DNA from 3 places in the Bradyrhizobium sp. SMVTL-02 genome. Region 1 is predicted to be linked to each of the others. Evidence: predicted binding sites of a transcription regulator. Region 1 holds the regulator's gene; each other region holds the start of a gene.
What was found. Region 1 encodes LexA, which represses DNA repair genes until DNA is damaged. Its sites were predicted from a motif close to TGTTCNNNNTGTGTTCNG; they were not measured.
Positions count from the first base shown of each region.

Region 2: a site for LexA is predicted at 2,577-2,594, ahead of ACNJYB_RS02810 (helicase-related protein). Genes of this name have one in related genera too.
Region 3: a site for LexA is predicted at 2,151-2,168, ahead of ACNJYB_RS01425 (YifB family Mg chelatase-like AAA ATPase). Genes of this name have one in related genera too.

Region 1 is NZ_CP182469.1:4,564,165-4,568,529, reverse strand. It holds gene ACNJYB_RS21590 (ComEC/Rec2 family competence protein) at 1-154, shown strand, start outside; gene ACNJYB_RS21585 (GAF domain-containing protein) at 164-1,105, opposite strand; gene ACNJYB_RS21580 (hypothetical protein) at 1,326-1,757, opposite strand; gene ACNJYB_RS21575 (hypothetical protein) at 1,953-2,153, opposite strand; gene lexA (transcriptional repressor LexA) at 2,323-3,024, opposite strand; gene ACNJYB_RS21565 (molybdopterin molybdotransferase MoeA) at 3,201-4,365, opposite strand, start outside.
Region 2 is NZ_CP182469.1:594,610-598,974, reverse strand. It holds gene ACNJYB_RS02810 (helicase-related protein) at 1-2,296, opposite strand, end outside; gene ACNJYB_RS02805 (DUF3108 domain-containing protein) at 2,947-3,810, opposite strand; gene rpmB (50S ribosomal protein L28) at 4,331-4,365, shown strand, end outside.
Region 3 is NZ_CP182469.1:306,176-310,540, reverse strand. It holds gene ACNJYB_RS01440 (AAA family ATPase) at 1-620, shown strand, start outside; gene ACNJYB_RS01435 (tetratricopeptide repeat protein) at 844-1,623, opposite strand; gene ACNJYB_RS01430 (PilZ domain-containing protein) at 1,756-2,001, opposite strand; gene ACNJYB_RS01425 (YifB family Mg chelatase-like AAA ATPase) at 2,227-3,765, shown strand; gene ACNJYB_RS01420 (hypothetical protein) at 3,864-4,337, shown strand.

The sequences.
Region 1 (4,365 bases):
GGTCCAGGCGGTGAAGACTGGAGGCACAGACCGCCCGTGGGCGCCGGCCATCGCGGGCGAGGGCGATTTCGGCGCGAGCCTTGCGCCGCCAGCGGCGGCGCCCGGTAACCGGGATGCGACGCCGTCCGAGGCAGACATGAAGGTCGAGGATTGAGGGGGCGGGCTACAGGTACCAGGCCAGCACGGCGTCGAGCCGGGCTGTCCCGATCACCGGCAAGGCCACCATCTGACTCAGCCCGGACGCGCGGGCTTCAATGGCCGCGATCGAATTGTCGTGCGCGAGATCATCGTTGAGGGCGGGCATGCCGGTGGCCCAGGCGCCGCCGATGCTGCCGTCACCTCTGGCGATGGATTTGTCCGCATAGAGCGCGGCAAGGTCGGTCTGGGCGCTGCAATCGCCGGCGCGGAAGACCAGCGCTGAGCGGGTCTCGTCCGGCACCCAGATCTCGAAGCGCCGTGCGATCGGCGTCGCCTGCGCGGAGAGGAGGGTCAGCACCCAGGTCTGGTCGGCGTCGGTCCGGTAGGGCACGCCGACGCCGAGATTGATGCCAACCTGTGCGGCGTCTTTCCAGCGCAGAAAGCTCTTGGCGTTGTGCAGGTTCTTGATGATCAGTGGCAGGCCGGCTTTCCAGGTGCGTCCGGGCAGGCCGAAGCCGCGCGGAAACCTGGTGTGGCGCGAGTTGAACTCGAACATGTCGGCGGTGCCGTAGTAGCCGTCGACCAGTCCCATCTCGTGGGAGGTCTCGGGATCGTTGTGCCAGAGCTCGATCGCGCCGACATGCGCGTCGTCATCGCCGCAGAACAGCACCATCACGGCTTGCAGGAATTCGCCTGAAAACACCGGCACCGCCACGCCGCAGGTCAGGCCCGCCGCCAGCGCCTGGTCGGTCCGCCTGAAATGGGAATTGGCGAATTTGGTGAGGATCACGGGGTGGCCGGAAGCCCAGGCCTTGCCGGGAAGCCCGTCGTCACGACCGAAGCGCAGATCTTCGCTTGCGGCCTTGAACGCGGACAGCCCTTCGCCATAAAGACCGCCGCCGAATTCCAGCCGCATACGCGTCCGGTCGGGCACCCAGAGTTCAACGACGCGAATGAAGGTCTTCATCGAACGTCCGCCTCGAGCCTTTTTGGCAGCATCGGCCATTTGCTTGCGGACCGGACGTTCAAAATTCAGGCAAGGCAGCGCAAACTTCGTGCGACGAAGAGCTGCGGCAGGTGCTCCGGCGAAGGTATTTGCGAAGATACAAACCACACCATCTCGCCGGCCACGGCCGGCGATGGCGATTTCAATCATGGCCCCGACCTGCGAGCCCGAGGCAGCTAGGTCAGCCGATCGGCAGGCGCGTGACCGTCGGCCTGTCTGCGCTGGTCTGCGGCTTGTGCTCGCGCTCGCCGAGTGGCTGGGTCACCGGCAATTGCAGTACGGTTGCGCGCTGGCCTTCGACGAGCTGAGTCACCAGCACGTATTTCCCGTCGGGGAATTCGATCGCATCGTGATGGCGATCCGGAATGTGCGGATCGATCTTGCCGAACTTGCCGACGCGCGAGTTGATGGTACGCGTCCAGATCCAGCGATTGTCGTAACGGACGTTGTCGGCGAAGGCGAGCTCCGTTCCCGGCAGCAGGCATACCGCAACCGACATGTCGGCTTCGGAGGCGAAGCCGCGCGTCGAGGTGCCGCGGAAGGTTGTCGTGACGATCGTCTCGCCGACTTCGGCAGGACGCGTCGCGACGGCGTGCAGGCTGTAGTCACACATCGGGGTGCTCCTCATTCGTAAGATAGCGACCCGCGCCTCCTGTCGAGGCGCAGGCCTCTATCAGAGTGGAAGCATACAACGGTCTGCTGGGTTGTGGGCAAATCTGCGGCTTGGGTCCGCAGGATGCCATCACAATATCTTTTTCAGATGCATGAGGAACAAAGCCCGCTCCCGTGCATTGGGCGTGCTTCTTCGTCAACGGCCAGCAGGGGCCGACCAGCCCGAATACGGCCAAGCGGGTTGCGACGGCAGTGCAACGGCGTCGCGTGCGTTGCGGAATTGCTCGCGCGTCGCCGGCGTCGTCTTGCGGACATGATGCGATCGTGCGGCGGCGGCCGGTGACACTGACGTTGCGATCAGCGCCATCGTGACAGTGCTCAAGACGATCTTGCGCATGGTTGTCTCCCCGGTTTTCGACAGGCCCATAAAGCGATTGTGTGCTTTGCGCGGCGTGCGGAGGATCTAACGCGGGGCAGGTGGCCGGATAATCTGAGCAGAACCTGAAAGACTATCCAGCCGGAGCGGACAAGCGCTCAAGCGCGTGTCGAACGATCGCGAGGTCAAATCAGTACTTCCGGTACAAGCCGATCAGCTTGCCCTGAATCTTCACCCGGTTGGGCGGCAGGATGCGGACCTCATAGGCGGCGTTGGCTGGCTCGAGCGCGATCGAGGCGCCACGGCGGCGGAAGCGCTTCAGCGTGGCTTCCTCGTCGTCGATCAGCGCCACCACGATGTCGCCGGTGTCGGCGCTCTCGTTGCGCTGGATCAGCGCCATGTCGCCGTCGAGGATACCGGCTTCCACCATCGAATCGCCCCGCACCTCGAGCGCATAATGCTCGCCGGAGCCGAGCATGTCAGGCGGTACGCTGATGGTGTGGCTGCGGGTCTGCAGCGCCTCGATCGGCGTACCAGCCGCGATGCGGCCCATGACGGGCACGGCGACAGGACGCTCACCTTCGTCCGCGGGCGGGCTGGAGGTCGTGCGCACCTTGCCGAGATTGCCCTCGATGACGCTCGGCGTGAAGCCGCGGCGGTTGCCGGCGGCCGCTTGGAGCTCGGGCAGCTTGATGACCTCGATCGCGCGGGCGCGGTTGGGCAGGCGGCGGATGAAGCCGCGCTCCTCGAGCGCGGTGATCAGGCGATGGATGCCCGATTTCGAGCGCAGGTCGAGCGCGTCCTTCATCTCGTCGAAGGAAGGTGGCACGCCGCTTTCCTTCAATCGCTCGCTGATGAACCGCAGGAGCTCGTATTGTTTGCGCGTTAACATCTCGACCAAAATCCCCCGGTTGATGTCGTTCGATTCCGAGACGCTCAGTTCAGCGATAAGCCGCTGCATGCTCGAAACAAATCATGAACGGACACTATATGTTCGATACATGTTCCGCAACTGCTTAATTTACTGTGAACGCGACAAAGTTCGCGGACCGCGTGAGATGACAGCGCTCAGGCGGGCAGCAGCAGCACCTCGCAGACCGAGCCGGCTTCGGCCTTGGGCGCGAACGGCGCGCGTACGAGAAGTGCCTGTGCCGCAGCGAGATTTGCAAGCAGTGAAGAATCCTGGTGATCGACGGGAAGGGCGATCAGCGTGCCGTCGTCGCGCCGCTCCAGGCGCGCGCGGAGATAATCCTCGCGCTGGTCGTTGGCATTGAGGTCGCGGCCGAGCACGGCGCGCTCGCGGCGATGGTGAATCATGGTGCGGCCCGACAGCGCGCGAATCAACGGCACCATGAACAGGAAAGCGCAGACGTAGGATGACACGGGATTGCCGGGCAGGCCGATGACGCGCATCGCCCCTAACCGGCCGTGCATCATCGGCTTGCCCGGCCGCATCGCGATCTTCCAGAACGACATCGCGATCCCCTCGGCCTTGAGAGCCTGCTGGACCAGATCATGGTCGCCGACCGAGGCGCCCCCGGTCGTGATCAGGATGTCGGCGCCGCTCTGGCGTGCCTCGCGGATCCCGGCGGTGGTGGCCTCCAGCGTATCGGCGGCCACACCGAGGTCGATGGTATCGGCGCCCTCCTGGCGGGCGAGCGCGTGCAGGGCATAACCGTTGGAGTAGACGATCTGGCCGGGCCCGGGCGCTACGCCCGGTATCACCAGTTCGTCTCCGGTGGCGAGGATGGCGACCTTCGGACGGCGCTGGACGGGCAAATGCGGGTGATTCATCCCGGCGGCGAGTGCGAGATCGCGCTCGGTGAGCCGGGTTCCCTTGCGCAACAGCACGTCGCCCTCGGCAAAGTCGATCCCGGCGCGCCGGATGTGCCGTCCGGGAATTGCTGCTTCCTTGATCGTGATGCGCTTGCCGTCCGCGACGGTATCCTCCTGGATCACGACCGCGTCCGCTCCGGCCGGAACGACGCCGCCTGTGAAAATGCGGACCGCTTCGCCGGCGCCAACCAAGCCTGCAAACGGCCGCCCGGCCGCGACCTCGCCTATCACCGTCAGCTCAGAATCGATCGTCGCCGCGTCGGCCGCTCGCACGGCATAGCCGTCCATGGCCGACATCGCCTCCGGCGGCTGCGTGCGCCGCGCCGCGACGTCGCGGGCGAGCACGCGGTGGTAGGCCTGATCGAGCGAGATCGTCTCCTCAAGCAACGGCTCCGCG
Region 2 (4,365 bases), 4.0 Mb from region 1:
CAAGACGCTCCAGGATGTCGACGCGCACGGCGCGCTCGCCGGCCTGCTTGTAGCCGAGCACGCGATAGGCATCGCGCGGCAGAGCCTTGTCGACCGGGAACGAGGTGCGGCCGGATGATGCGAGATGCTGCGCGCCCGAGAGCGAGGACAGATCGACATTGTCCTGCTTCAGCGCCCAGAGCAGCGCGGCGAGCGCACGCGCGGCGGGCTTGAGCAGGCCGGGGAAATAGATGTGATAGGCGCCGAAGCGGACGCCGTACTTGCGCAGCGTCGCGCGCGAGGGCTGGTCGAGATCCTTCAGCTCGTTCGCGATTCTGGGACGCTCGAGCACGCCGAGCGCCTCGACGAGCTGATAGGCGATGCCGCGGGCAATGCCGGTGACGTCCTCGGCCTTCGAGAGCTCGAACATCGGCCCGAGCAGCTTCTCGATATGCGTCTTGACCCAGAGGTCGAGCCGCGCCTGCACCTTCTCACGCGGGCCGCCGGTCAGGCGCTCGTCGGAGATGATGCGGATGCGCGGATGCAGCGCGTCCTCTGCGGCCGACAGCCGCGCCACGGCATCGCCGGTCCAGCGGATCATCCCTTCGGAGGTCAGCACGAACTGCTCGTCCGGCGCGTTGCCCAGTTTTTCGGCGCGCGTGTTGATCTCGCCGGCGAGCACCGCTTGCGCTGCAGCCTGCAAGGCTTTCGCATCGGAGCCGGCTTCCGCCGCATCCGGTGCAAAGGTGAAGCCGTCGAGGCGGCCGATGGCATGGCCTTCGACGATGACTTCGCCGGTCTTGCCGATTTCAGTATTCAAGCTCGTGTTCTCCCGCAGGCGGCGCATCAATACACTGGTCCGACGATCAACGAAACGCTCAGTCAAGCGTTCATGGAGCGCATCCGATAATTTATTTTCGACCTCCCGCGTGATCCCCTGCCAGCGTTCGGGGTCTTTCAGCCAGTCCGGGCGGTTGGCGACGAAGGTCCAAGTGCGGATCTGCGCGATCCGGGCCGACAGTGTGTCGATGTCGCCGTCGATGCGGTCGGCCTGCTCGACCTGCGCGGCGAACCAGGCGTCGGGAATGCATCCCTTCCGCATCAGGAAGCCGTACAGCGTGGTCACCAGCTCGGCGTGAGCGGCCGGCGACAGTTTTCGGTAATCGGGGACCTGGCAGGCCTCCCAGAGCCGCTCCACCGCGGCCTTGCCATGCGCGATATCGCGCACCTCGACGTCGCGGGCGGCATGATCCAGCACGCGCATGTCCTCGGCGATCGGCGCGCGCGTCAGCGCCTCGTGCCCGGGCGGCAGGTTCAGCGACACCTGGAGCGCGCCGAGCGAGGAGAAGTCCAGCTTCGCGTTGCGCCATTGCAGCATCTTCACGGCGTCGAAGGTGTGGTTCTGCAGCGCGTTGACGAGCTCGGGGTCGAAAGGCGCGCAGCGGCCCGTGGTGCCGAAGGTGCCGTTGCGCGTGGCGCGGCCGGCGCGGCCTGCGATCTGCGCGAATTCCGACGGGGTCAGGCGGCGGAACTGGTAGCCGTCGAACTTGCGGTCGGAGGCAAACGCGACGTGGTCGACGTCGAGATTGAGGCCCATGCCGACCGCGTCGGTGGCAACGAGATAATCGACATCGCCGTTCTGGAACATCGCCACTTGCGCATTGCGCGTGCGCGGCGAGAGCGAGCCGAGCACGACGGCGGCGCCGCCATGCTGGCGGCGGATCAGCTCGGCGATGGCGTAGACTTCATCCGCCGAGAACGCGACGATGGCGGTGCGGCGCGGCTGGCGCGTGATCTTGCGATCGCCCGCGAATTCGAGGCTCGACAGGCGCGGCCGCGTGATCATGGACACGCCGGGCAACAGGCGCTCGATGATCGGGCGCATCGTCGCGGCGCCCAGCAGCAGCGTCTCGTCGCGGCCGCGGCGGTTGAGGATGCGGTCGGTGAAGACGTGGCCGCGCTCGAGATCGGAGGCGATCTGGACCTCGTCGACGGCGAGGAAGGAGACGTCGAGGTCTCGCGGCATCGCCTCGACGGTGGAGACCCAGTAGCGCGGGTTCTTCGGCTTGATCTTCTCCTCGCCGGTGACCAGCGCGACGCTCTCCACACCCGCGCGATCGGCGATCTTGTTGTAGACCTCGCGCGCGAGCAGGCGCAGCGGCAGCCCGATCATGCCCGAGGGATGCGCCAGCATCCGCTCGATGGCGAGATGGGTCTTGCCGGTGTTGGTCGGCCCGAGCACGGCAGTGACGCCCGCGCCGGGCACTCGATCGTGAAGGGCGCGCTCGGAAGCGAAGGGAGAGGGAGAGAAGGCCATGTCTAGGGGATTAGGTAGTGCCGATTTGGGCGAATGTCAGTGCTGTTTGGGGCGGTGAGGCGACTTGCGGAGTGTCGGCCATGTCTCCGAACGCGGAGCGGCCACCCCAACTGCTGTCATCGCCCGGCCCGACCGGGCGATCCAGTCCGCCAGGCGATCGTGACTGGACCGAGAAGCCGCGGCGTACTGGATGCCCCGGTCAAGCCGGGGCATGACAGCGCAGTGTGCAGGAGCCCCTCCCCAAACCCCGCGCAACTGTCTCACTTTGCGACGCTTTTTCCGTTCTCTTTAAGCTTCGGAACGACTCTAGAACGAATCGCGGCCGAATCGCTGACTCCCCGTTGAATCCTGTTCCGTTCACGCAACATGTCGCGGGACTCGTCTTGGGCGCGCACTAGATGGAGTTTTGCCCCGCCGTACAAGCGACGTTTCGATGGCGCGTTTCTTAAAATTGGGGACGGCGCGGAGTCGAATCAGAATCGGGTCGGAGTCAAATGGATTCCCGGATCGGGGCCGCCAAAACAAAACTGCGAAAACGACCCCATGCACAGTAGAAAGGGACGAGTGTCCGCATCCGGCCTGACAACGCCCAAGGCATTGAAGCGGCTTGCTTTCTTACCCCCTCCCTCCGAGGGGAGGATAAGCGCACCCTACTGCGTCTTTGCCACCCTTGGCGGCTGGGGGGAGCTGATGAAGCTGGTCGCTTCCAGCATCGCGGGTCCCAGCGGGGTCGGCACTTTCAGCCAGAATGGAACCAGGATGCGCGTGCCCGCGACCGGGGCGAAGGCGATCTCGATGTTGCGCTGGGCGGCGAGGTATTTGATCACGGGGCGGTCGGGGATGTAGCCGGCGACCGGCACGAAATAGAGCGCGCAGACCACGACCGGGCCACGATATCCCTTCTCCGCCTTCACCGTCTCCATGCGCTTGAAATCGAGCTTGAGATCGTAGCGCATGCGGCCGTCGAACACGGGCGCTGCGTTGTGGCAGGCCTCGGGCGTAACAGGATCGCCGGTGCCGGGCACGCGCAAGAGCGAGGCCGTCATCGGATCCCAGACGCCGCGGCGATGCGCGTCGGTGACGACGATGCGGTCAGGGTCGACCGGCGGCTCCGGCTCGATGCCGAACTCCTTCACATTGCCCTTGTCGAGGGTGATGCGGATGCTTTCCGTCTTCTTCGAGGTGATGGTGGAGGCCTGGTAGCCGGTCGCAACCAGCGCGCCGTTGACGACGCGCCCCTGCGAGGCGCCGGTGCCAGACCCGCCCGCGAACGATTTCAGCAGCCCCGTGGTGCCGCCCGAGGCCGCGGCCGCGAACACGTCGTCCTGGATGTCGATGTTCCAGGCGCCCTTGCCTACGGGAATGCCCGCCAGCGTCGCCTCATACTGCGCCTCGAGCTTGCCCTGCGCGGCCGCAGGCCGAGCCCCCCACGCCAGGACCAGCCCGCACAAGGCCGCGAACGCCAGCCGGCCGGCCGCACGCAGCCGGGGCAGGTAAGGGGTCAGGATATCCACGAAGCCATCCAATGGGGCCGTCCGGCCTTGCTAGTTAAGCCAAAAATCTCGGCAAGCAATCCGCCCCAAGTGCAAAACACCGGGAACTCCACCGGACTCTTCGGGGGCGAATACGCCCTTTATGTGATGGTAAGGCGTTTCAATCATTGCCGTTTTGGTGATCGGGGTGTGACGCGGGGGCGCACCTCTCCCCGCTACCTCCGCTGCCTCTTCCCCTTCTCCCCGCGTGCGGGGAGAAGGTCGGGATGAGGGGGCTCTCCCCGGAGGAAGGTGAGAGTCGAGCACCCAACCGCCCCCACCGCCGCGGAGCCTCCCCCTCGCCCGGAATTCGCGCTATTCGCGCGCATTCCGGCCTCTCCCCGCACGCGGGGAGAGGCGAAAAGACCGCCCAAATCCTTGACTACCCGCCCCTTCCCCCCTATACGTCCGCCCGCTCCCTGCAAGGACAGAGAATTTGCCCCTGTGGCGCCCCGAATGGCGGCCGCAACTCGTTTGGGGCTCGAACTGAAGGATTTGTGACATGTCTCGCCGCTGCGAACTGACGGCCAAGGGCCC
Region 3 (4,365 bases), 4.1 Mb from region 1:
CGCTGATGGAGCGCCTGCTCGCGAAATGCACCGATCACCTCAGCCTGCTCGCTGCGCCCGCCACCCTCGACCGCGTCTATGATTTCGGCGCCGAAGCGTTTGACGCGGTGTTCGACACGCTGCGCATGACCACGCCCTGCATCGTGCTCGACGTTCCCCATCAATGGTCCGCCTGGACCAAGCGCGCGCTGGTCAACGCCGACGATATCGTGATCGTGGCCGAACCCGATCTCGCCAACCTGCGCAACACCAAGAACATGCTGAGCGTGCTGAAGGCGGCGCGGCCGAACGATCGGCCGCCGCTGTACTGCATCAACCAGGTCGGCATGCACAAGCGTGCCGAGATCGAGGTCAAGGCCTTCGCCAAGACCATGGAGAGCCAGCCGATCGCGGTGATCCCGTTCGATTCGAAGCTGTTCTCGACCGCGGCCAATAATGGCCAGATGATTGCGGAGGTCTCCAAGAACCACCGCACCACCGAGCTGTTCCAGACCATGGCCAACCGCCTCGCCGGACGTGGCGAGGTGAAGAAGCCGAAGCGTTCGCTGCTCGGCCCGCTCCTGAAGAAGCTGAAGGGCCGCTCGGGTCGCGGATCCACCCCGCATCGCAAGGCGTCGTAGGCGCCACAACGATGTTCTCTCCGTTCCCTCCCCCTTTTGGGAAGGGACAGGGAGGGGGGTGCCACACGGGGACTCTTCCGTCGCGCACTCGCACCCGATGCATCGTCAACAACCGGCACCTTTTCCTGGGCTACCCCTCTCCCTAGCCCTCCCCCACAAGGGGGGCGCACCTCCGTCGAGGCGCGAGGCGAGGTTCATCCCATAAGGTCTCAAGAGAGGCGGGCTACTTCTCGGCCCGCTGCTGCAGCTTCTTCGCCAACAGCTGCCGCAGCGCCGCGACCTTGGCCGCGGCCTGGTCCGGCGGCAAATCTGCCTTCACGAGGATTTCAGCCTCGGCCTCGCGGCCTTGCAATCCCAGCACCAGCGCGAGATTGGCACGGATCCGCACATCGTTCTGATTGCGCTGATAGGCGCGGCCGAGCACCTGTTCGGCCTTCGGCAGATTGTTCTGCAGCATGTAGGACAGGCCGAGATTGGACAGAACCTGCGGCTCGTCAGGCACGATCTTCAAGGCGCTCGCGTAATATTGCTGCGCTTCCTCGTTGCGGCCGAGCTGATCGAGCGCCGCGCCCTGCGCCGACAGGATCCGCCAGTCGGGATCCTCGGGCGAATGCGCGCGGCCCAGAACATCGAAAGCCTGCTGGAAATTGCCGTTGTCGGCGAGCGCGCGGCCGTAGCCGGCGAGCAGCGCCTTGTTGCTGGGATGGGCGAGCACGGCCTGCTCGAGCACCGCGACCGCCTGGGCGCGCTGGCCGCTGCCGCGCAGCGCCTTGCCGTATTCGATCGCAATGGCGGGATCGCTGGGCTTGGCGCGATAGCGCTCGCGCAGCGCGTCCATGTCCGTCCTGGTGTCGGCCTTGCCGGCCGTTGTCTCCGTCTTGCCGCCGAGCGCGCCGGTGACGTCCTCGAGGCTCGTCGTCTGACAGCCGCCGAGGACAAGCGCGACGAGGGCGGGAAGCAGCAATCTCGCCGGGCGGAAGGCGAGGGACGAACGCTTGGGCATACTCTGATCACTCGGCAACTGATCAGAGATGCTTACCGATTAACGCTAAAGTCCCGTTAAGGACGCGCGCCTGCCCTATTGTTCGAGCATGATCTTCCCGGAAAACCGCCTCAGACTTTTCCGGATCATGCTCTAGTCGACGAATTCGGCACCGAATTCGCAGCCGATGCGCCAGCGCAGGCGGCATTGGCGGGAATAGTCCGGCGCGAAGATGATGGTGAATTGCGGCGGCACTTCCAGAAATTCCGCCACGACCTTCACACCCCCGTCCGAGATATCCGTGATCGTGCAGTCCCTGGGCAGTGAGCCCGCCCCAAAATGAATCTTGGCGAGCCGGCTGCACACCCGACGTTCGCTTCTCCGGCGATTTGCAAGCATTGAACTGTTCACCCGTTAGACCACGGCCCATCCCGCAGCCTTAGGAGTAGCGGACATTCGTTGGGATGTGCTGAGGGCAGAAGCTCGCATTCGAAGCGTAGTGTCGGGATCGCGTTCACGGCTTGTTAGGGCTTTCCCCGCCGGGGCAATGTTCCTGTATTGTTCTTGCGGAGAGCGCCCTGCTCTGCTACCTTTGATTGTGCAAGAGGGGCAGGCTGGTTCGGCATGGTTCAACGGGTTTCTACCGTCGCCTTTGAGGGAATCGAGGCCCGCGCGGTCGACGTGCAGGTGCAAGTCGCGCCGGGCCTGCCGGCCTTCTCCATCGTCGGCCTGCCGGACAAGGCGGTGTCGGAGGCGCGCGAGCGGGTGCGCTCGGCGCTGATCGCCTCAGGGCTCGCGCTGCCGGCGCGGCGGATCATCGTCAATCTGGCGCCCGCCGACGTCCCGAAGGAAGGCAGCCACTACGACCTGCCGATCGCGCTCGGGCTGATGGCGGCGATCGGCGCGATCCCGCCGGATGCTCTGGCCGGCTTCACCGTGCTCGGCGAACTCGGGCTCGACGGCTCGATCGCAGCCGTCGCCGGCGCGCTCCCCGCCGCAATCGGCGCCAATCAGCGCGAGGAGGGCTTGATCTGCCCGGCCGCCTGCGGCTCGGAGGCGGCGTGGGCGAGCCCCGACATCCAGATCATCGCCGCACAATCGCTGATCCAGATCGCCAACCATTTCAAGGGCACGCAGGTGCTGTCGCGGCCCTCGCCGAAAGTGCACGAGGCCGCCACCTCAAAGCTCGACCTGCGCGACATCAAGGGCCAGGAAAGCGCCAAGCGCGCGCTGGAGATCGCCGCCGCCGGCGGACATCACCTCCTGATGATCGGCGCGCCCGGCGCCGGCAAGTCGATGCTGGCGGCGCGTCTGCCCTCGATCCTGCCGCCGCTGTCGCCGGGTGAACTTCTGGAAGTCTCGATGATCGCCTCCGTCGCCGGCGAGATCGAGGGCGGCGCGCTGACATCGCGGCGGCCGTTCCGTTCGCCGCATCACTCCGCCAGCATGGCTGCGCTCACTGGCGGCGGCATGCGCGCAAAGCCCGGCGAGATCTCGCTCGCGCATCAGGGCGTGCTGTTCCTCGACGAATTGCCGGAGTTCGATCCGCGCGTGCTGGATTCGCTGCGCCAGCCGCTGGAGAACGGCGAGGTCTCGGTTTCCCGCGCCAATCACCGCGTCACCTACCCTGCGCGCTTCATGCTGGTGGCGGCGATGAATCCCTGCCGCTGCGGCAACGCCTTCGAGCCCGGTTACGCCTGCAAGCGCGGCCGCATCGATCGCTGCACGTCGGACTACCAGGCCCGCATCTCGGGTCCCCTGATGGACCGCATCGATCTGCGCATCGAGGTGCCGGCCGTGACCGCCGCCGACCTGATCCTGCCGCCGCCGGCGGAGGGTTCGGCCGAGGTCGCAGCGCGCGTGGCCGCGGCGCGCGACATCCAGCTCGCGCGCTACACTGAAGCGGGCCTGCCCAACATCCGCACCAACGCCGAAGCGCCCGCCTCCGTGCTGGAGGAGATCGCAAAGCCCGATGCGCAGGGTCAAAAACTGCTCCGTGACGCCGCCGAGACCATGCGGCTGTCGGCGCGCGGCTATCACCGCGTGCTGCGGGTGGCGCGCACGCTGGCCGACCTCGATCACGCCGACAAGATCGGCCGGCTGCATCTCGCCGAGGCGCTGTCCTACCGCGCACTCGCGGAGGATGTACGCCAGCTCGCCTGATCATTCCGCGCGTCAACCCGGCGGTAACGAGTTTCCTTTACGCTCTGAAAACCATAAGGCCCGACGCGTTTTCCAAAGGGCCTGGCGAGTAGAGTGTCATGTTGCGTTTCAAGATCCTGGCCTCGGTTGTTCCCCTGTTGGCGGCTGCCGTGTTTTCCCGCGGCGAGATCGGATCGGTCTCGCATCCCTGCATCGCCTTCGGGGAAACCTCCGTCGAGCTGACATCACTGTTCTGGACCGCCGGCGTCCACGTCGCTTTCACCGACGATCCGGCGCGCGCCACGGTCAGGGTCCAGATCACCGACGACGCGGACGCCGCGGACTTTGCAGTCGTGGACGACGGCCTCGGTTCCGAGACCGACTCCTGCCAGCCCAATCCGGCAAATCGCCTCGTCACCATCGCGGCGCAGCCGGTCGATGGCGGCCCGGTCATCTATCTCTCGACTGAAGGCCCCGCCGATTACCGCATCTATGTACGCTCCAGGACGTTCTCGCAGCGCGAGGCCGCAGCGCTGATCGTCGGTGCGCATGCCGGTCATCGCCCGTTCCCGTTCCAGGCCGCCTCGCTCTGAGCCGTTAACACCTCGTCAACCCTGTTTG